Regions from separate parts of the Bacteroides clarus genome, predicted to be linked through region 1. Evidence: riboswitches for the same ligand, from Rfam matches in the RefSeq annotation. Region 1 holds a riboswitch; each other region holds the start of a gene.

Region 1 (7,544 bases):
TATCAGTGTATAGTAGTTCAGTTTCCAGGCATAGCGTCCTATCAGTCCGCCCACCAGCAACGGAACTATCGTTATAATCGCGCCGTATGCTATCCACACATAGCCGCCCTCGTGGATAATGGTATCTACGAAGCCTTTACCCGCTCCCAATCCCACACATGCAAGGAAGAGGGAGATACCTATTTCACGTATCATCAGATTGGCGCTCATGGTGGTATACGTTATCAGTTTATACTGGGGGCCGAAACGGCTGATAAGTATGGATACAATCAGCGGACCGCCTGCAAGCCCCAGCTTGACCGGTTGCGGAATGCCCGGAAACATGAAAGGCAGACTTCCCAAAATACATCCCAACGCTATGCCCAGGAAGATGGGAATCAGGTTCGGATGGTTCAAACGTTTCAAGGAGTTGCCCAGTACCTTTTCCGTATGGCTTACAGCCAGTTCGCTACCCACAATCGTTACCCGGTCGCCCATTTGCAACTGCAGGTGAGGAGTTGCCACCAAATCCACTCCCGAACGGTTGATACGGGTGATGCTTGCACCGAAGTTATTACGGATTTTCAGCTGCGCCAGCGATTTCCCATTCAGTTCCGGCTTGGTAATCAAGATACGGCGGGAAATCAGTTTCTTGTCCTGCTCCCACTCCGCGCTGATCTGCCTGCCGAAAAAGGCGATGATGGCTTCCATATCTTTCGGGTTGGAGATGAACAGAATTTGGTCTTGCAGATGCAATACCGTATCGGCATTCACCAATTCCACCTCGTTTTCCGAATCACGGTGACGGATACGCGAGATGACAAACGCACGGTTCAACAACGGTTTTATCTCCTTTATCGTCTTGCCGTCCACCGCCTCGTTTCGTATCTCCACGGAAACGGGGCGTACGGTCAGCTCCTGCAGATGCCCCAGCCCCTGTTCGGCTTCCGCCTCTTCTTTCCGGGTATTGATATGGAGCAGATATTTCAACGCCAGCAAAGCCAGAATACATCCGATAACACCCAAAGGATACGCCACCGCATAGCCCAATGCTATCTCCGGCGCGTCAATCCCGTTCAAATCGCTGTTGGCCTGCTGCGCAGCGCCCAGTCCCGGAGTGTTGGTCACCGCTCCCGACAAGATGCCGACCATTGTAGTAATAGGTATTCCCGTTATGAAATGAAGCGCCACCGTAATCAGGACACTGATAAACACAACCAGTACCGCCAGCACGTTCAGCGTAAATCCCCCTTTCTTAAAGGCGGAGAAAAAGCCGGGCCCCACCTGCAGACCGATAGAATAAACAAACAGAATCAATCCGAACTCTTTCAGGAAGTGGAGTAAGTGTTCATCCAGATTCAGGTCGAAATGACCGAATACGATACCTACGAACAATATCCAGGTAACGCCCAGCGATATTCCGGCAACCTTTATCTTGCCAAGCATAATGCCGAACGCGATGACAAGCGACAAAATAAGTACGGAGTGCGCCACCCCGCCACCCCACAGATTGGGGTATCCCTCAAAGAGATTTCTTAATAATTCCATAGTTTCAACGTATAATAACAGGGTAATCGGTAATCAAGTAAAAAAAGTACCCCCACAGAAATCACTTCTCCGGGGATACAAGTTTTCACACATTAAAAATAACTATTTATAAAGGCATATTGCCGTGTTTCTTCGGCGGATTGCTCTGGTTCTTGTTATGAGCCATTTCCAATGCCTGTACCAGCTTATAGCGGGTGTTGCGGGGCATGATTATCTCATCGATGAAGCCTCGTTCGGCAGCACGGTAAGGATTGGAGAACTTCTCCTCGTATTCCTTGATAATCTCTTCCTTCTCTTCGGGAGAGGACTTTCTGTACAAGATATTCACGGCTCCTTCCGCGCCCATTACGGCAATCTCGGCCTGCGGATAGGCAAGATTCACGTCAGAGCCGGTAGGCTTGCTGGACATTACGATGTACGCGCCGCCATAAGCCTTGCGGGTTATCAGCGTTATCTTGGGCACGGTAGCCTCTGCATAGGCATAGACAATCTTGGCTCCATGACGGATGATGCCGTTGTGCTCCTGTACCGTGCCGGGCAAGAATCCCGGAACGTCCTCAAACGTTATCAGCGGAATATTGAAACAGTCGCAGAAACGTATAAAGCGGGCCGCCTTGTCCGAAGCGTCGATGTCGAGCACGCCTGCCAGATAAGCCGGCTGGTTGGCTACAATACCCACCGAACGTCCGTTCAGCCGTCCGAAGCCCACCACCACGTTCTTGGCGAAGTGAGGCATCACCTCAAAGAAATACTGGTTATCCAGTACCGGTTCGATAATGTCCTTGATGTCATAAGGCATATTCGGGTCTTCCGGTATGATGGTCTGCAACGCTTCCGTCTGGCGATGAATATCATCCGTACAAGCTGCGAACGGAGCGTCTTCCATATTGTTGGACGGCAGGAAACTCAGCAGTTCACGGATGCTCATCAGCGTCTCCTCTTCCGTATTGCACATAAAGTGGGTGACGCCGCTCTTGCTGCTATGCGTATAGGCGCCGCCCAGTTCTTCCTTGTCCACTTCCTCGTGCGTAACGGTCTTTACCACGTCCGGACCCGTGATGAACATATGGCTCTGCTCCTTCACCATGAAGATAAAGTCCGTCAGTGCCGGCGAATAGCATGCGCCACCCGCACAAGGGCCCAGGATAGCCGAAATCTGCGGGATTACTCCCGAAGCTATCGTATTCTGATAAAAGATGGAAGCATATCCCGCCAGGCTGTTCACGCCCTCTTGTATGCGTGCGCCGCCGGAATCATTCAGGGCGATGACGGGAGCGCCGTTTTTCAATGCCAACTGCTGCACTTTTACAATCTTGGCCGCATTCGTCTCGCTCAGCGAACCGCCATGCGCCGTAAAGTCGTAGGCGTATACAAACACCTGACGTCCGTCAATCTTTCCGTAACCGGTCACCATGCCGTCGCCCGCTATCTGTTTCTTCTCCATGCCGAAGTTCGTGCAACGGTGGGTAACGAACTTATCCAATTCATTGAAAGTGCCCTTGTCCAGCAGCATGTCGATGCGTTCGCGCGCCGTCATGCGCCCGGAGGCGTGTTGCTTCTCTATCTTGTCTACTCCGCCACCCAGCGAGGCGCGTTTATCCAGTTCCTCAAAACGCGCGTATATTTCTTCTCTATTCATGATTATTCTTCTTTAATAAGTTCCAATTCTACCAATACCTGATTCGCGTTTACCGGCTCGCCTTCGTTCACCAATATGTTTTTCACGACGCAGTCCGCATTAACCTTGTAATTGCTCTGCATCTTCATGGCTTCCAGCACTACGGCAATGTCTCCGGCCGCCAGGCGGTCGCCCGCCTTCACGGGAATGCTCACTACCTTACCCGGCATCGGGGCGATAATCTTGTCACCCTGTTTCTCGTCCGCCCCTTTCTTCATGTGCAGATACTTGGCTTGCGTATCCACGATATCCACATGATACGAACGGTAGAACATACTCACGTCATAGCTCTTTCCGCCTTCTCCACGCACCAGTCCCGCGTTGAACGAGTTCCCGTCGTGCAGAATGGAGCAGCTTCCGTTTTCCGCCATTACGATATCCACTTCGTACGGCTTCCCGTCGATGGTGAGCTGTACCTTATTTCCCTCTTTACTGACCAGCGTAACGTCCGCCACACGGTCTCCGATATGTATTTCCATAAACAATTTCCTTTAAATTCTCAGCACACCCTTCTGCAATCCGAACTCGCGCCAGCGGCTGATAGGACGGCCGTCGGGCAACTGTGTCGAAGCGTTCTCTTCCAGGTTCACCAGATAATCCATATAAGCCGCAATCATGGCGACGTTCTCTATCTCTTCGTTGCTGCCGTTGGAGCGTACCAGCATGCGCGCGTTCTTCTCGATGAACAGCGTGTTGTACTCGCCCTTCACAAAATCGGGCACGTGCATGATACGTTTCAGATAGGCAAGGTTGGTTTTCAGTCCGGTTATCTTATACTCGTACAGCACACGGCGCATACGCTCGATGGCGTATTGGCGGGTGGTGGCCCATACGATGAGCTTACCTATCATCGGGTCGTAGTAGACGGGGATTTCGTATCCCTCGTACACGTTACTGTCAATGCGCACGCCGATACCGTTCGGTTCGGTCAGTTGCCTGATGATACCCGGCGAAGGCATGAAGTTGTTCTCCGTATCTTCGGCGCAGATACGGCACTCTATGGCATGACCGCGCTGGAAGATGTCTTCCTGGCGGAGATGCAGCGGCTGGTTGTCGGCTACAAAAATCTGCTCTTTCACCAAGTCCACGCCCACCACTTCTTCCGTGATGGGATGCTCCACCTGCAAACGCGTATTCATTTCGAGGAAGTAGAAGTTCCTGTTCTTGTCCACCAGAAATTCGATGGTACCCGCACCCGAATAGTTTACGGCCTTGGCGGCGGCAACCGCCTTCTCTCCCATCTCCTTGCGCAGCTCTGGCGTCAGGAACGGTGACGGGCTTTCTTCCACAATCTTCTGGTTGCGGCGTTGCACCGAACACTCGCGGTCGAACAGATGAATCACATTGCCGTGGTTATCACCCAAAATCTGGAACTCTATGTGATGCGGTTCTTCCACAAACTTCTCCAGATACACCGTGTCGTCGCCGAATGAGGACATCGACTCCGAACGCGCCGTATTATACGCTTCCACCACTTCTTCTTCCTTGTGAATAAGGCGCATGCCTTTGCCGCCACCGCCCATAGACGCTTTCAGCATCACCGGATAACCGATTTCGTTACAGATGCGTACGGCCTCTTCGGCACTTTGCAAAGGCTGTTCCGTACCCGGCACTACGGGTACGCCGGCCGCAATCATCCGCTTGCGGGCGGCTATCTTGTCGCCCATGGCTTCCATGGTTTCCGCCGAAGGGCCGATGAAGATAATGCCTTCTTCCTTGCAACGGCGGGCAAACTCCGAATTCTCCGACAAGAAGCCGTAGCCCGGATGAATAGCATCCGCACCGCAATGCTTCGCCACTCCGATTACTTTCTCTATGTTCAGATAACTCTCTTTGGCCGCGGCCGCTCCTATCGGATAGGCTTCGTCGGCGTACGCTACATGATGCGAAGTACGGTCGGCTTCGGAAAATATAGCCACGGTCAGTATTCCCATTTCCTTGCAGGAGCGCATCACGCGCAGGGCAATCTCACCTCTGTTCGCTATCAATACTTTCTTTATCATTTTCTCTTGATTTATTTATATAAGGAATATTTCCGGCCGCCAATTGCGTCAGACAAGCATGACACAAGCAATCCGGATAGGTTTCTTTCAAATAAGCGTGTTGCTCCGGGCTCAGCCGGACGGACGCGCAATGACACTGTAATATATCATTGTGCATGCACTCGAATGTTGCACCACAACGCGGACATACCTTTTGCATAGGCATCTCTTTTTTTATAGTTAAACGTTAACTTGGGCTTCGTACTGCTTTCCTATCCCACGAGAAAAGACAGACTTTAATGAATGGCAGGTCTTCTGACTGACTCCTTATCTTGATGCCTTCCCGATATATAAACGCATATCAGTGGCAAAGGTTCTTATCAAGACTTCGTTTGACGGAGCTTCACAGCAGCGGGACTGTCCGGGATTTACACCCGGTTCCCTTTTAATCCGAACGGCAGATACGTCCGTCCGGAACCGATTCGGGGGGCAAAGATAAAGAAAAACTAAAATAATTAGGAATAAAAGACAAAATAATGTATAAAAGTCTTTATCTTTGCTCCCGGAATTGGCAATCGGGAAGGCATATCCGCCTGCCGATGTAAGGGAATCCGGTGCAAAACCGGAGCTGTACCTGCAGCTGTAATCCTCAGTAAAAGACGCTTGTATCCGCAAAAGCCACTGTCGCAGCAATGCGATGGGAAGGCAATACAAGCAGAGGAGAGCCAGAATACCTACCAGTTTCCGTAACTTGAGCACTGAGCTTCCAGGATTAGAAGCGATGTCCCCCATACTGATACGATAGGATTCCTATTTTACTCTTTCGGGCCATTATCCCTTTCGCACACAGAAGCGACGTGCCGTTTTATTTTATTCAACGTAAAAATCGGTAGACGATGAAGCACAAGTATTGGCTTGAAGCGGTACTGCTGTGCGGTGTGATGCAATCAGCCACAGCGCAAAGTATCCTTAAAAACAAAGATGAGAAAGAACTCTCGTTACTGCTCAACGAAGTAGTGGTAACAGGTACGGGAACCGAACACTACCTGAAAGACGCCCCCGTGCAGACAGAAGTGCTCACAGGAAAAGCATTGGAGCAATACCAGGCGCGCAGCATCGACGACCTTCTCAGCGGTCTCAGCCCTTCCCTCACCTTCCATGACGGCGATATGGGCAGTCACATTCAGCTCAACGGACTGAACAACGACTATATCCTCATCATGATAAACGGCAAACGCATGAACGGGGACATCGGCGGACAGAACGACCTCAACCAACTGAATCCCGCCAACATAGAGCGCATCGAGATTGTGAAAGGCGCCGCCTCTTCGCTCTACGGCAGCGATGCCATCGCCGGAGTCATCAATATCATCACCAAGCAGAGCAGGGAGAAGATGGAACTCACCAATACCACTCGTGTGGGCGAGCATGGCGACGTACGGCAGAGCACCAGTTTCGGCTTCAGCTACGGCAAACTGAAATCGGTGACCGGCATCAACTTCCGCCATACCGACGGCTGGCGCAATACGGACATGCAATGGGACCAGAACCAACTGAAGTCCGGCTCTACCATGCTTACCGTCAACCGTTCCAGCAACTACACCCTCTCCGAGAATCTGGAGTGGCAGGTAAACAAGAGACTGAACCTCACCGCCGAAGGAACGTACTACGAACGCTGGGTGATGCGTACGCACGGCCCGTGGAAGTACCTGCCCAACGACTTCTACTACCGCAACTACACCTTTGCCGCCGGAAGCAGGTACAAGCTGAACGGGCGCAACTACCTCACCGCCGACCTCTCATACGGCCGCTACGGTTACTTCTACGACTATAAGCTGAAAGACATCACCGACTACTTCAAAGACGGCGACCGCATCACCTACTACCCCGGCCAGCGCATCAAACAGAGCATACAGCAACAAGTGCTGGCGCAGGTGAAAGGCATCTTCTACTTCGGCGACCGGCACATCCTCAATACCGGTATAGAGTACCAGTACAACCGCCTGGAATCGCCCCACCACATAGCGGGCGACCTCGCTTCCGTCTATACGCTCGCCGCCTACGCGCAGGAAGAATGGACTGCCACGGACAGCTTTATACTGACCGCCGGCGTGCGCGGCACGCAGCACAAGGAAACCGGACTGAACCTCAGCCCCAAAGTATCCGCGCTCTACAAGGCCGGCGACTTCAACCTGCGCGCTTCCTACGCCATGGGCTTCAAAGCGCCTACCATCAAAGAGCTCTACTACGAATACACAGGCAGCATCGGCGGCGGCTCTCTCACCGCCTATCATGGCAATACCGGCCTCAAGGCGCAAACCTCACAATACGCTTCCGTCAGCGTGGAATACGTGGGG
Region 2 (7,544 bases), on a different contig from region 1:
TATATATGTACGCATGGGCGCGTGTACCTTTATACATAAACGAACGGCCGATGATATTTGGAAAAATTTGTTTGAGTTGCCATTGGTTGAAACAGACAGGGATTTATCGGAAGATGAGTTTTTGTCATCGGTTTCCTTTCGCTCACTTATGGCGGAGGGGGAGATACCGGAAGTACGTTCGGTGCTTCGGAATGTGAAACATGTTTTGTCTCATCGTGTGATTTATGCTAACTTTTATGAAGTTGTTTTGCCGGAGAATTCCCGTTCTTTTTCGGAATATCAGTGTATCGGAATGGAAGATTTGGAGCAATATCCGGTATCTCGTTTAGTACATGCTTTTTTGGAGAAGTATGTATAAAAGTTGGCTGTATTCTTGCATGATGTTGTTATTCTCGTTAATTTTGGCAACAAATTTTAAAGTTGAAAGCGTATGTCAGTAAATAAAGTGATATTATTAGGAAATGTAGGCAGAGACCCTGAGGTGAGATACCTTGATACCGGTGTAGCTGTCGCTACTTTCCCTTTGGCTACTTCAGACCGTGCCTATACATTGGCAAATGGAACGCAAGTTCCTGAACGTACGGAGTGGCATAATCTTGTCCTTTGGCGCGGACTGGCGGAAACGGCTGAGAAATACGTGCATAAGGGAGACAAGCTTTATGTGGAAGGTAAAATACGGACTCGTTCGTATGATGATCAGACCGGTGCGAAACGCTATGTAACAGAAATTTTTGTGGATAACATGGAAATGCTCTCTGCGAGAAGCGCAGTGCCCGGAACCGCGCCGCAGGCCGGTATGCCCGGACAAACGGGTGCTCCCGTACAGTCAACACAATCGCAGGTTACTCCTGCGCAAAATAATCCGACGGACGATTTACCGTTCTAATTGTTTAACTAAAACCAAAATCTTTGGACCCAGACGCTTATTTATGCCAGTTGGCGGATATATTTAACGGTATAACCGTACATGCTCCTTCTGTTTCGGCTATTATAGCCATTGTATTGGCAGGTGTGCTTTTACTTGCTTCCGGTTTTGCTTCGGCTTCCGAAATAGCATTCTTTTCACTCTCGCCGTCCGATTTGAATTCTGTTGAAGAGGGGAAACACCCTTCTGACGGGAAAATCAAAAATCTATTGGATGATACAGAACGATTGTTAGCCACGATACTGATTACGAACAACTTCGTGAATGTAACGATTATCATGCTCTGCAATTTCTTTTTTATGAATGTGTTCCAATTCCATTCAGCCATTGCGGAGTTTTTAATCCTGACGGTTGTGTTGACTTTCCTGTTGCTGCTTTTCGGTGAGATTATGCCGAAGATTTATTCGGCGCAAAAAACATTGGCTTTTTGCCGTTTTGCAGCTCCCGGTATCATGGCATGCCGTTCCATATTCTATCCGTTATCGTCAATACTGGTACGCTCTACTTCGTTTCTTAATAAGCATTTTGTGCGTAAGAATCATAATATTTCAGTAGATGAACTTTCACATGCGTTGGAGTTGACGGATAAAGCCGAGCTCTCGGAAGAAAATAATATTTTGGAGGGCATCATTCGCTTTGGTGGTGAAACGGCCAAGGAAGTCATGACATCGCGTTTGGATGTGGTTGACTTGGAAATCCGTACTCCTTTTAAGGATGTGTTGAAGTGTATCGTGGAGAATGCTTATTCGCGTATTCCCGTTTATGCGGAGACGCGTGACAATATAAAGGGGGTGCTTTATATCAAGGACTTGCTCCCTCATCTGAATAAGGGGGATAATTTCCGTTGGCAGTCATTGATTCGTCCGGCGTATTTTGTTCCGGAAACCAAGATGATTGATGATTTGTTGCGTGATTTTCAGGCAAACAAGATTCATATCGCTATTGTGGTGGATGAATTCGGAGGAACGTCGGGTATTGTCACGATGGAAGACATTATTGAAGAGATTGTGGGCGAGATTCGTGATGAATACGATGATGAAGAGCGTACATATGCTGTGCTTAATGACCATACATGGGTGTTTGAGGCTAAAACACAACTGACGGATTTCTATAAGATAACCAAGATAGATGAAGAAACCTTTGATGAGGTGGCAGGTGACGCCGATACTTTGGCGGGGCTTTTGCTTGAGTTGAAAGGGGAGTTCCCGGCACTTCATGAGAAAGTGACCTATGATTGTTATGAATTTGAGGTTCTTGAAATGGATAACCGCCGTATCTTAAAGGTGAAGTTTACAATTAATGAGCCGGTTCGGGAAGGTACTGAAACAGAGAAATAATGCCCGTTTTTAAACAATATACAGAGAATTCATACAGATGGGGTATCTGGAAAACAAGTGAAAGCCTGGAAGAAATGCTTGCCTTACTTCCTCATAAAGGGAAATATGAAGAGGACATCGGGAAATTTGCAGCCGGTTCTCGTAGATTGGAGTGGCTGGCTGTGCGTGTGTTGTTGTATACAATGCTTGGTGAGGAGAAAGAAATACGCTATTATTCTAATGGAAAGCCTTATTTGGCAGACGGCTCTTTTTCTATCAGTATTTCGCATACAAAAGGTTATGTCGCTGTCTTATTAGGTGAGCCAAAGAAAGAAGTAGGTATTGATATCGAGTATTATAGCGGACGGGTACGGAAAGTGGCGCATAAATTTATGCGTGCGGATGAACAAGAATCACTATTCAGGGGTACGGAAACTTGGTCGTTGTTACTTCACTGGTCTGCAAAAGAAACCATGTTTAAATGTATGAATGCTTCCGATGTCGATTTTCGGGAACATTTGCATGTAATGCCTTTTATAGTTGACGAACAAGGAGTATTCTCCGCTGCGGAATATCGTACAGCGGAGAAACGGAATTTTCAGATTCACTACTACTTGTTTCCGGATTTTGTACTAACGTTGAGCTTGTAGTTTATTAAACGTGAACACCTCTTAGGACAATCCGTCTCCATTCCGGATGTTTGTGAATATAACCCGCTATAAATGGGCATAAAGGAACCAAGCGGAGTTGCTGCCTTTCAATGTCCTGCAATGTTTTTTCAACAAGCTGGCTGCCAATACCTCTGCCGCCTAAACCGGCGGGAACTTCTGTATGCGTTAGAAATATTTCGCCATTAATTGATTTAATATACTCTATTCTTGGGGTATACTTTTCGACATGGAACTCATACTGATGGCGCTCCTTGTTGTCTATTAATTCATAATTTTCTGCCATAATTGTAAATGCTGATGTTTAGTCATATAACATTCATTATGGCAGAAAAGTTTTTTTACAGCCTTTCCAACTGCACTGTGAAGTGACGCATTAACGGAGCTTCCCAGGTGATGCGTACTCCTCTGGTAATTGTTTCACGTCTGTCATATACATTTTTAAGCGCGGCGGCGATTACATTCATGTGGTTATCCGTGTATACGCGGCGTGGAATGGCCAGTCGGAGTAAATCCAATCCGTTGAAGCGGTTTTCACGGGTAACGGGATCACGGTCGGCAAGTAGATAACCGATTTCACACCCGCGTATTCCGGCTTCCAGATATAGCTCGACGGTCAAAGTCTGCGCAGGAAACTCTTCTTTAGGAACATGTGTCAAAACTTTGGGAGCATCTACAAAAATCGCATGTCCTCCGGCGGGACGTTGATACGGTATTCCGTATTCATCTAATTTTTTAGCCAGGTATTCTATTTGGCAAATACGGGTTTCAAGATTATCGAATTCGGTGTTTTCATCCAAGCCGATAGCGAGTGCATTCATATCGCGGCCGTTCATACCGCCATAAGTAAGGTAACCTTCGAATTGTACACAGAATCCTTTTGCTCCTTCATACCAGTCCTGACGGCGGGTTGCGATAAATCCTCCCATGTTTACGATGCCGTCTTTCTTGGCACTCATGGTCATACCGTCTGCAAGAGCGAACATCTCTTTGGTTATTTCCTTTATACTCTTGTCTTTGTAACCTTCCTCGCGTGTTTTAATGAAATAGGCGTTTTCGGCAAAACGGGCAGAGTCGAACAGAACAGGTTTGTTGTACTTGTCCGCGATATTTCGGACTTCGCGCAAGTTTTGCATGGAAACCGGTTGCCCGCCGGCTGTATTGTTGGTGATGGTAACAATGATGAATGGTATGCGGTCATTATGTTCTTCTAAGGTCTTTTCCAGTTTTGCAGGATCTACGTTACCTTTAAAGGGAATTTCCAGTTGTGTTTGTCGCGCTTCGTCTATTGTGCAGTCCAGTGCGATTGCCTTTCGGCTTTCAATATGCCCTTTGGTGGTATCAAAATGCGAATTTCCCGGTACAATATCTCCAGCGTGCACCAGATGAGAGAATAAAACATTTTCGGCGGCACGTCCTTGATGTGTAGGAATGATATATTCAAAACCTGTCAGCCGGGTAATAACTTCTTTCAGATTGAAGAAAGAGGAAGCGCCGGCGTAACTTTCATCTCCGAGCATGATACCGGCCCATTGTCGATCGCTCATGGCTCCTGTTCCCGAATCGGTGATAAGGTCGATATAAACTTGTTCTGATTTTAGTTGAAAAACATTGTAATGAGCTTCTTTCAACCACTGTTCACGCTCCTGGCGGGTGCTTTTACGGATAGGCTCCACCATTTTGATTTTCCATGATTCGGCGAATGGTAATTCCATAGATTCTTTTTTTATAAGTTCGACAATAGGTCAACGGATGAATCCGTTTTTGCGTTTTATGTGCCGAATATAAGGATTTTATGGATGATTGGCAATGTTTTTTGTGACTTTTTGTAAAACAAATGTCCGGACGAATCACTTCGGCCGGACATCATTTAAATAAACTTGGCAGAGTTTATTCTCTTTTTACTTTCTTTGAAAGAGTTTTGATGAATGAAATGATTGGATAGAATTTATCCGGCTCATTAGACTCAACGCTTTTTCCTCGAAAGCAATGATAAGATAACGCATGGCAGGTCTTCTGACTTGTTTCTGTTGCAGACAGCCTTCCCGGACAACATATCCAGTGGCATGGAGAGAGAATTTATTGTCTGCAACATTATGTGAAACTTACAGCAGCGGGACTGTTCAGGACTTACACCTGATTCCCTTTTAATTGCCCCCTTTGAAAAAAAGGGGCAAACCAATGCATTGCAAAGATAATGAAAAAAGTAACAAACAAAACCGAATAAGAGAATTTATTTCTCCTTTGCCAATGTAAATACAAACTCCAGTCCGCCACCTTGATTATTTTTGGCGGAAATTGTTCCGCCATGAATGATGACGGCATTTTTTACGATGGCAAGTCCTAAGCCCGTACCGCCTAATTTTCGCGAACGTCCTTTATCTACGCGATAAAAGCGTTCGAACAAACGATTCAGATGCTCCGGTGAAACTCCTATTCCTGTATCCGCAAAACTGAAATAATAGAAGTTCTCATCTTCACGGAAACAATTGATGTTGATGTGAATATCGGTGCCGGCATAGGCTATGGCATTATCCATCAGATTGCGGAATATGGAGTATAGCAGTGAGTAGTTGCCTTTTAACTGTATTTTGGGTTGTAAGCTGTTGACTACCGTAATACGCTTTTCTTCCAGTTCCAATGATACTTCATTGACTATATTGGTGACAAGCATGCTGATGTCTACCTTTTCCATATCAATCATATTGGCGGCTTCATCCATACGTGTCAGTACGGAGATATCCCGCAACAGGCGGCTGAGGCGATTGCTTTGGGCATAGCAGCGTTCGAGGAAGGTCTGCATCTTTTCATGCGAGATGTTCTCGTTGTTGACGATGGTTTCCAGATACCCCTGAATGCTGCTTACGGGAGTTTTCAGCTCGTGGGCGATGTTCTGCGTGAGCTGCCGTTTCAGGCGTATCTGTTCTTCTTCCAGAGTGATGTCGTTGATGGAGATTTCAAAGCTCAAGTCTTGGAAGATGATACATTCTACAATGAATATGCGTCCGTTTTTATTAATATTGATGGATAGCCGTTTTTCTTCTTTATCCGAAGGCCGTTTTTGCGCTTTGCTGATGAAGTCGGTGATCTTCTGGAACTCACAGATGGAGAATATCTCTTCTGTGGTCTGCAAGTTAGAGTCGGAAATGAGGTTGCCGTATTGGGTGAAAAGGTTATTGACAAGAATTTCCTTCTTGTCTTTGGTGAACACTCCCAACCCTTCACGGGCGGTTTGCAGATGGGTGATAAGCTTTTCGCGTTCAATGTACAGCGCTTCTTTAGTTTCACGCAAGCGTCTGTATATCTGTATGATGTGCTGGGAAATCTCGCCAAGCTCATTGTGCGGAAAGGCGGATTGTATATCGGTTTCCACCGGTTCGTTCTTGTCGGCGCGCTTGGCAAATTCGCGCAGGTGATTGATTGCGGTACCCAGTTTGGATGTAAACTTGTAGAAGACGAATATCAGCAATAAGGTTACGATGGCTGTAAACCAAAGGTAATGCGGGTCGGCTGCCAGGCTGTTTATAAGGTTTACATTATAGGGCAATGCCGAGCGGATGATATAATCGGGATAGAGAGTTGCCGAATAGAAATAAGGTATACCTGTAGTTTCGGAGGTACGTCTTAAATCATATCCTTTACCGTCTTTTAATGCTTCTTGGACTTCCTGACGATTGATGTGATTGCTGAATACTTCTTGGGAAGTTTCATCGCAACTGTCGTAAAGCACGTGACCTTGCAGATTTACGATAGTAACACGAAGGTCTTTGTGTGGACCTTTGGCTATATACCGGTTTAAGGCAGATGTCCATAAACTGTCCGGAATATTTCGCAGCTCTTGTTGCAGGCGTTCGTTATAGTCTTGGAGTTGCGTGTCAAGTAGCTCGACTTTATACTCTTTCTCCCGTTGATATTGATAAGCAATAAAACAGGTTGCAAAAACAAGAAACAATGAGATTACCGAAAGGAATAACTTCCGGCTGAATGACAAAAAATGCCTGTCATTATTCGGCTTCGAAGCAATAACCATATCCTAAACGAGTTACAATGCATTTGCCATATATTCCTATTTTTTTGCGCAGGCGGGTGATGTTTACGTCTATGGTGCGGTCCAGCACATATACTTCGTCACTCCAGATGCGGCTTAATATGTCTTCACGGGAAAATACACGTCCCTTGTTTTGCAGTAGCAAGAGCAGTATTTCAAACTCTTTCTTGGTAAGAGGCGCTTCCTCTCCATCTATGCTTACTTTCTTTTTTATGATGTCGAGCACTAATGATTTGTAGACGATTTGTTCCGGCGCGCGTTCGGTTTCAGCTTGCTGTGTACGACGTAACACGGCTTTGACGCGTGCTGCTACTTCTCGTAAAGAGAATGGTTTGGAGATATAGTCATCCGCGCCTAAATTAAATCCGGTTACCGTATCGTTTTCCGTATCTTTGGCAGTAATGAAAATGATAGGGACTTTGGCTGTTTTCTTTTCCTTTTTTAGCATACTTGCCATTTTGAATCCGGAGATTTCTCCCATCATCACATCCAATAATAACAAGTCGTAAGTACTGATATCCATTTTTAAGGCCTCTTCAGCAGAATTTGCGGTATCTACTTCGTAGCCTTCGTTCTCAAGGTTGAAC
Region 3 (7,544 bases), on a different contig from region 1:
TGAATGCCTTGAAACCTGTATAACCCATATAATCGGCTTTCAAATCAGCATAAGTCATATCCCGGTCGCGATTGTATTTGATGGTCCAGACATCGGCATCTCCGGCTTTATCAAAAACTGTTTCAAAAGCCAAAGGAATGGAACCGCTATGTTTATCTTCCGAGAAGACATAACGTCCGCAGGCGTCATTAAACAAGCGTCCGATTGTACTGCGACCACCCGGAACGTACCATGCAGAACCGCTTTTCAGTTCGCTAACAATTGATAATGACACTGACGAAAGCGCTGCACTCTTTTTAAGCCGGCTATAACAGCTATCCACTTCGGCAAAAAGGCTGTCGGCCTCGGAAGCAACTCCAAAAAGCAATCCATAGAAACGCATCCATTCGGCACGGCCTAAAGCGGAAGTTTCCATATAATCGGCACATTCGATAATGGGAATATTCAGTTTTTCAATGCGTCCGTAACCACCACTATTCTCAAATGGAGAGAGCAGGATGGCATCGGGATGTAACTCAATAATCTTTTCCATATCAGGGTTCATTCCGTCGCCGCAGTCAATAATAGCTCCCTTACTGCATCCGTCCTGTATAGACGGGAGTTTGATATACTTCAAGTCACAAACGCCACCGATACTGCCCGTAACTCCCAAACTCTCCATAAGGCTGCAATGAACCGAAGAATAAATTACCGATTTGCGGAGAGGGGTACGGACAATCGTACCTTCGGGTAAATGAGCCGGCAATGATTGGGATGACGGAACCAGTATGTACGTATGCAATGTTTTCAGGGTGTCCCAAGGGTTGCGCAAAGTAGCGACGGTGTAGTCGGAATAGGTCACCAATGTGAGATTGTCGGCATAGCGCAGAGGGATGGTGTCACCGGCCGTTAAAGCTAAAGAAGCTTTACTTCTCCCTCCGCAAGAAGAGAAAAGCAAAGCTACTAAAAACAAGACTGATAATACAAGTCTCCTCATTGTCTCTGTTAATTAAAGAATACAGCAGAATTTGGGTTTTGACCACCACAATCAAATTTTTCCATATATGTACCGTCATTTCTGAAACGGTAAATATCACCGTTTACATTACTATGTCCTGTAGTACCGATATAAATATCACCATTACTATCGTTGACCGCTATCATGTAGATAACTGCTGTAGAAAGCTCTTCTGGAGCATTTTTCAAGAAAGAACCGGAGCTTTTAGTGCCAAGCTTTACATCATAAGTATAAAACGTATTGACTGCCGCAGTTTCCGGCCAATTGCTGTAATCCACTCTAGAGTCCACACAATACAATTTATCGTTTTCAACGGCCACGTGAGTGGCATATCCCAAATTAGTCACCTTATTATTATTTTTTGAATCTATCATCTGCAATACCCGGCTTTCAGCGCTATAATCCCAAGAAATAAGAAATACCTTGTCATTATCTTCCGTCAAATTATTAGGGTTTGAGGCTACCGTCAAAGTCTCTTTAAAAGAGAATGCATTCAAGTCAAAAACTAAAACTTCCGTATGATAAATATAGTTTCCACCTTCAATCTTATAAGCATTGGCTACATAAAGCATATCATTACAGATGGCAACCCCTTCCAAATTATCACCATATCCTGTTAGCTTCTTTTCTACTTTCAATGTATTGGCATTGATTTTGGCAACCACACCGCCATAGAAAGACGCATAAATATAGCCGTCATGAGCTGCAATATAACGAATACCGGCAGACAAATCTGCATCACCTACAAAAGAAACACGAGCCTGCTCCACACATGCTGCATTCAGTTTGGCCAAATAATTAGAACCATAAACAGAAACATAGATGTAATCTTCATACTCTATCATATCCTGACCGGTATCTCCCAATGAAGCCTTGTTCTGTGCTTTATAAATATCACCGATAACATCGTTGTCTTTATTCGGAGCATAAAATGCTATACCGGCATTATTCTGTCCCATAGTTCCTTCATTCAAGAAATAAGCACGGACATAAGGTAATTCAATCTTTGAACCGCTATCGTCCCAACTTTGCCCATCATCATCACTGCAAGATGAAAATGAAACACTCAGTGCCAACATACACAGCACACTCAATAATAAACTTCTTACTTTCATAACACTTTATTAATTAAATTAATTTTAAAATTTAAACGTTCCTGTCACTCTCCACGAACGCCCCGGCATAGGATAATATTTTATCACATCATACTGTTCATCAGTCAGATTGATGATTTCTGCTTGAAGCTGTAATTTACACTTTTTAAAAGCACACTCTTTAGAGATACTGGCCGTATGTTCCATATAACCAGCTATCTCATTTTCAGGAATATTTTGTGACAAGCAATAACGTTTACTTACACCTACGACGGAGTAACCTATGCTAAACCAAGGCATTTCAAACCTCGCAGATACATTGCCGCTATGCTTCGGAGTATAAGGCAACTGTTCCTTATAATTTTTGGCATCCGAATCTGTAAGGTCAATTGCTTTCTGCAAAGTATATCCGCCGGATATAATCAAATCTATATTTTTAGCTAACGGCGCTGATATCGCCAAAGTAGCGTCTACTCCTGTAGCACGGACAGTCCCATAGTTTGCCATACGCCACGCATAAGTAGTGGGAAAAGCTACAATTTTATCAGTCACATCATTGTAATAGGCATCAAATGTCACAGAAATATAGTCTAAAAAAGACAGAGATGAACTGCTCCACGTAATCCCTACATTATATTCATTCGCCTTCTCCGGACGTAAACTTCGATTGCCCAATCTATAATAATACAAGTCGTTAAAAGTAGGTGTACGAAAAGTGCTTTTGTACATAAAACGCAGAAAAAAAGTTTTTTCCATCCAAGGCTGTATACTCACGGAAGCCGAAGGAGCCAAACGACGGAAATTCTCAGGAGCATTCCCAACCTCCACTTTTTCAGTGATAAAAGTATGTACCAATGAACCGGAAGCGGTGATTCTTCCGTATTGGTAACGGATATTGAAAGCTGTCAATGATGCATACCGGGTAGGAAACGGGCAGTCTTTCAGATTACTACGTAATGTATTTACAGCCCCATCTTGTGCCAAAGACAAGGATAAAGTCTTAAATGGACGGTATAGAGCCGTTGCAGATAAATAATATTCATCCTGCCTATGTACAGCCTGATAATATCCGTCCGCATATTCCTTCCCTTCATCCTCATACCTATTCCAGCCATAGTTATACTTTGCCTGTGCCTGCAAACTCCATTTCGAAGAGAAGTGTTTTTTATAACGCGCCTGTACAAAGGTATTCTCATCCCAAAGCGTTTCGTCGGAAATCGGGTTATAAAGAGTTACCGCCCCCGGAAGCCCACGGCGGGAATTGAAATAATATCCTTTTACGTCCACCTCACCACCATCTTTAAAAGTGTGATATAGCGTTGCTTCTCCTTGCCAAGAATAAATATCTGAATTATTACGCTTTTCTTCTGTCACATACTTTCCATTGACCAAAGTAAAAGGATAATTTCCATCGGCACGCATATAATTAGCATTCAAAGCCAAACGCGTACGGTTACCTATTTTTTGCCACCAACGCAACGTGGGGGTAACATACCCAAACGATCCACTACTTATCCTAGCTTGGAAAGCAGCACTGCGCCCTTCATCAAAATGCGGTTTCTCAGTCTCAATGCTCAATACACCTGCCGATGCATATAAACGGGCTGATTGCAACATATTTTCTGTTTGTCCTATTGCTAAAGAAAGGGTTGAGACATTATCAAGCGAAAAACGCCCTATATCAATTTGCCCTGCCTGAGAATTACTCACAACAACCCCATCATAACTGACAGCCGTATGCGCCGCCCCTATATTGCGCACAGAAACAGTCTTCAACCCGCCGATACCACCATAATCTTTTACATTGGCACCTGCAAAACGACGTACGGCATCTGCCATATTCTGTATGCCGAGACGGCTTATATCTTGTTGCGACAATGTTTGTATAGGTACAGCCGAAGTTACTTTATTAGGCATTCGCCGTGCTGTAACAGTCACCTTTTCAATTTGGTGCACTTTTCCTGTAATCGTATCCTTTTTCGCCACCTCTTGTGCCGAAAGCAGAGCACCGCCCATACAAAAGAAACCGATACAGGCAAACCGCACCTTCATTCTCCACATCATAAAAGAGTAAAGATTATCTTTAAACGACGTACACTGTCCGCTTTCCTCGAACGGACAATTTTTTGACTTTGTTTTGCAGGTCTTCTGACTTATTTCTAATGTATCGCCTTCCCATTTTAATTAAAACAGTGGCTAAAGAATGATACATTCAACGCGAAACTCACAGCAGCGGGACTGTTCGGGATTTACACCCGATTCCCTTTTCATCCGTTTCCCGAATAGGGAACCGGAACAAAACGCGGGCAAAGATAAGAATATAATATAAATATTACTCAGCCCCTTATAACAGTTTCTGCAAAAAAACATTTATTATTCTATAAGGAGCGAAATTCAGAGCCTTCTTGTGGAAAGGCAACCGGTGGAAAGAAAAACAAGCACATACGCAAGAACATAACGACCCCATAAAGAATAAAAAGCCGGTAGACATTCTGATATCTCCCATACCTACCAAAGGCGATACAATCCCGCCAAAAGCAAATCCTATCGCACCCAAAAGAGCGGAAGCCACTCCGGCGTTTTTACGTTCACAATCCATCGCCAAAGTGTTGGAAGCCGTAAAAGTCATCCCTACCATCGCAAGCAGGCAGAAAATCAGTATCTCGTAAATCCAAAAATTACAATCCAGGAAAAATGCCACAGAAAGTAATATAGAAATAAATAACATGCCATGATTACCTACATGTAAAGCCCGTTCCATTGTAGAGAAACGAACAGCCAAAGCGGAAGATATCACCATGGCAACGGCATTAACCCCGAAACAGAAACTGAACAACATCGGTGAAAGACCATAATATTGCTGCATGATGAAAGGAGCGGAAGCTATATTGGTAAACAAAACTCCCATCGTAAAGCCATACTGCAATATGTAACGTACGTACTGACGGTTATGCAAGACAATACCAAAACGGCGATACATATCTCCCCACCTTATATTCTGCCTCTGTCCGCCCGGCAAAGACTCTCTAAAACGCATACTTCCGATAATCAAAAGAACGCCTAATATAAATAAGAACCAGAAGATACCATGCCAGCCGCCAAAGTCAGCCAGTACCCCGCCACCTATCGGAGCAACCACCGTAGCGATCCCATTAATAGCGCCGATAGTGGCAAGCATCCCCGCAAGTTCGTGAGCAGAATATTTATCGGCGGCAATAGACCGGGATATCACAACTCCTCCGGCTCCGGCAATTCCCTGTACAAAACGTAACGCGACGAATTGTGATATATTTTGAGAAAAAATACAGCCGACGGTAGAAATCAGGAACAAGGCCATAGCTATCAATAAAGGAGAACGACGGCCATACTTATCACTTAACGGACCAAAAATCAGCTGGCCTGTCGCTAAGCCTACCATACTTGTAGTAAGCCCCAACTGCACTCTTGAAGATGTGGTTTGGAAGAAATCCGACATTGCCGGTAAAGTAGGCAGGTACATATCCATGACAAACGGGCCAAAAGCGCTCAACATTCCCAGAAATACCAATATAAAACCTTTTGAATTTTGTTTACCTGTCATTACCTATTCCTCTTTTATAAATCGGCGGCAAAATTACCCCATATTTACAAGATAAGCTATGGCTTATCTTGTACAAAACGTTTCATTTTAGGAACAATATACGATATTATCATAGAATATAGCTACATTTGTTGCGTAAAAAAGAACTATATTCACATGTACGAACCGTTATCACCCGATACTTCCAGCATCAGATATGAGGAAACCGATTTATCGTATCTGAAACAGCGTCCATACCGTTTTAAATGCGGTATATACTTAATCTGTACACAGGGGCAAAGTATCATCTCCACAGGAGTACAACAATATACCTTTAATGAACAGACCGAACTGATTTTTCTTACAGGAAGCCTTATCCAGGTAATACAAGCCTCAGCAGATTTTAACGTACGCATGCTCCTATTCCCCAAAGATCTTTTCTTAAAAGCCATATTACCAATTGACACACCCTATTTCAACTATACCCATGAACACCCGCACTATCATCACACGGCAGATGAGAGAAGCCAGAAAACATGGCGGGAAATAGTATTATGGATGGATATAGCGCAAATGCTTTTCAAAGACAATACGCTCCAGTTCAGAAAACAACAAGAATTTAATTTCCTGCAAAGCTTATTAATGTGGCTGTTCAACACTATTCCGGAGAAGCTGGCCGCCAACAAGCAATACAGCAGAAAACAGATGCTTTGCCACCAATTCATGCAACTGATACGTGAGCACAGCACCTGCGAACATCAGGTTCCGTTTTATACAGAGCAACTGTGCATTACTTCTCGCTATCTATACGAAATCACTACTCAATACATGAATGGAAAAACTCCCAAGCAACTGATAGACGAGCAGCTGATAGCAGAAGCCAAAGTTCTTTTAAATGAGCCGCAACTATCCGTTACCGAAATTGCGGAACAGTTGCACTTTGCCGATCAGTCTTATCTGAGTCGTTTTTTTAAGAAGAATACCGGTATCTCTCCTAAGGAATTCCGCCTGCAGAAACTGTTACAATAAGTTTCGTCAAAATAAATTAAATCCGTTCGTTTTAACCGTCATTTTATTAACTTTGTTAGCATAACCAAAATCGAGTCGCCATGAAATATAAATTATTAGTTCTTGACGTGGACGGAACGCTTCTCAACGACGCAAAAGAAATCAGCAAACGCACTCTTGCATCTTTACTCAAAGCGCAGCAAATGGGAGTACGTATCGCATTGGCTTCCGGCAGACCGACTTATGGCCTCATGCCACTGGCCAAAACTCTTGAGCTGGGGCATTATGGGGGCTTTATTGTTTCCTATAACGGTTGTCAGATTATCAATGCTCAAAACGGAGAAATCCTGTTCGAGAGGCGAATCAACCCGGAAATGCTGCCTTATCTGGAAAAGAAGGCGCGCAAGAATGGCTTCGCCATATTCACTTATCATGATGACACTATCCTGACAGACAGTCCCGACAATGAACATATCCGCGCCGAAGCCGAATTGAATAATCTGAAAGTTATTAAGGAGGAAGAATTCTCCACGGCTGTAGACTTCGCACCATGCAAATGCATGTTGGTCAGCGATGATGAAGAAGCACTGGCCGGACTGGAAGAACATTGGAAAAAACGTCTGGACGGAACTTTGGATGTCTTTCGTTCGGAACCTTATTTTTTGGAAGTCGTACCTTGCGGAATCGATAAAGCCAATACCTTAGGCGCTTTATTGTCGCATCTGGACATAACTCGTGAAGAAGTAATCGCTATCGGAGACGGCGTATGCGATGTCAATATGCTCCAGATTGCCGGTTTAGGCATAGCCATGGGGCATTCACAAGATTCCGTAAAAGTTTGCGCCGACTACGTAACGGCTTCCAATGAAGAAGACGGCGTTGCCCA

The links. Region 1 has a riboswitch for cobalamin ahead of I2F54_RS11120 (cysteine-rich CWC family protein). Riboswitches for the same ligand answer to the same signal wherever they lie in the genome.
Region 2: linked by a shared signal. The riboswitch ahead of I2F54_RS13920 (tryptophanase) and the one ahead of I2F54_RS11120 (cysteine-rich CWC family protein) in region 1 are both predicted to bind cobalamin.
Region 3: linked by a shared signal. The riboswitch ahead of I2F54_RS08990 (TonB-dependent receptor) and the one ahead of I2F54_RS11120 (cysteine-rich CWC family protein) in region 1 are both predicted to bind cobalamin.

What each region holds. Positions count from the first base shown of each region.
Region 1 is NZ_JADNLF010000009.1:65,650-73,193, forward strand. It holds gene I2F54_RS11100 (putative transporter) at 1-1,527, opposite strand, end outside; gene I2F54_RS11105 (acyl-CoA carboxylase subunit beta) at 1,634-3,166, opposite strand; gene I2F54_RS11110 (acyl-CoA carboxylase biotin carboxyl carrier protein subunit) at 3,169-3,684, opposite strand; gene accC (acetyl-CoA carboxylase biotin carboxylase subunit) at 3,697-5,208, opposite strand; gene I2F54_RS11120 (cysteine-rich CWC family protein) at 5,174-5,413, opposite strand; cobalamin riboswitch at 5,476-5,685, opposite strand; cobalamin riboswitch at 5,740-5,943, shown strand; gene I2F54_RS11125 (TonB-dependent receptor plug domain-containing protein) at 6,084-7,544, shown strand, end outside.
Region 2 is NZ_JADNLF010000013.1:105,646-113,189, forward strand. It holds gene mutY (A/G-specific adenine glycosylase) at 1-358, shown strand, start outside; gene I2F54_RS13900 (single-stranded DNA-binding protein) at 431-886, shown strand; gene gldE (gliding motility-associated protein GldE) at 910-2,262, shown strand; gene I2F54_RS13910 (4'-phosphopantetheinyl transferase family protein) at 2,262-2,891, shown strand; gene I2F54_RS13915 (GNAT family N-acetyltransferase) at 2,896-3,195, opposite strand; gene I2F54_RS13920 (tryptophanase) at 3,251-4,624, opposite strand; cobalamin riboswitch at 4,899-5,108, opposite strand; gene I2F54_RS13925 (sensor histidine kinase) at 5,143-6,939, opposite strand; gene I2F54_RS13930 (response regulator transcription factor) at 6,914-7,544, opposite strand, start outside.
Region 3 is NZ_JADNLF010000006.1:216,260-223,803, reverse strand. It holds gene I2F54_RS09000 (ABC transporter substrate-binding protein) at 1-976, opposite strand, end outside; gene I2F54_RS08995 (YncE family protein) at 985-2,112, opposite strand; gene I2F54_RS08990 (TonB-dependent receptor) at 2,137-4,155, opposite strand; cobalamin riboswitch at 4,213-4,407, opposite strand; gene I2F54_RS08985 (multidrug effflux MFS transporter) at 4,436-5,671, opposite strand; gene I2F54_RS08980 (helix-turn-helix domain-containing protein) at 5,828-6,679, shown strand; gene I2F54_RS08975 (Cof-type HAD-IIB family hydrolase) at 6,760-7,544, shown strand, end outside.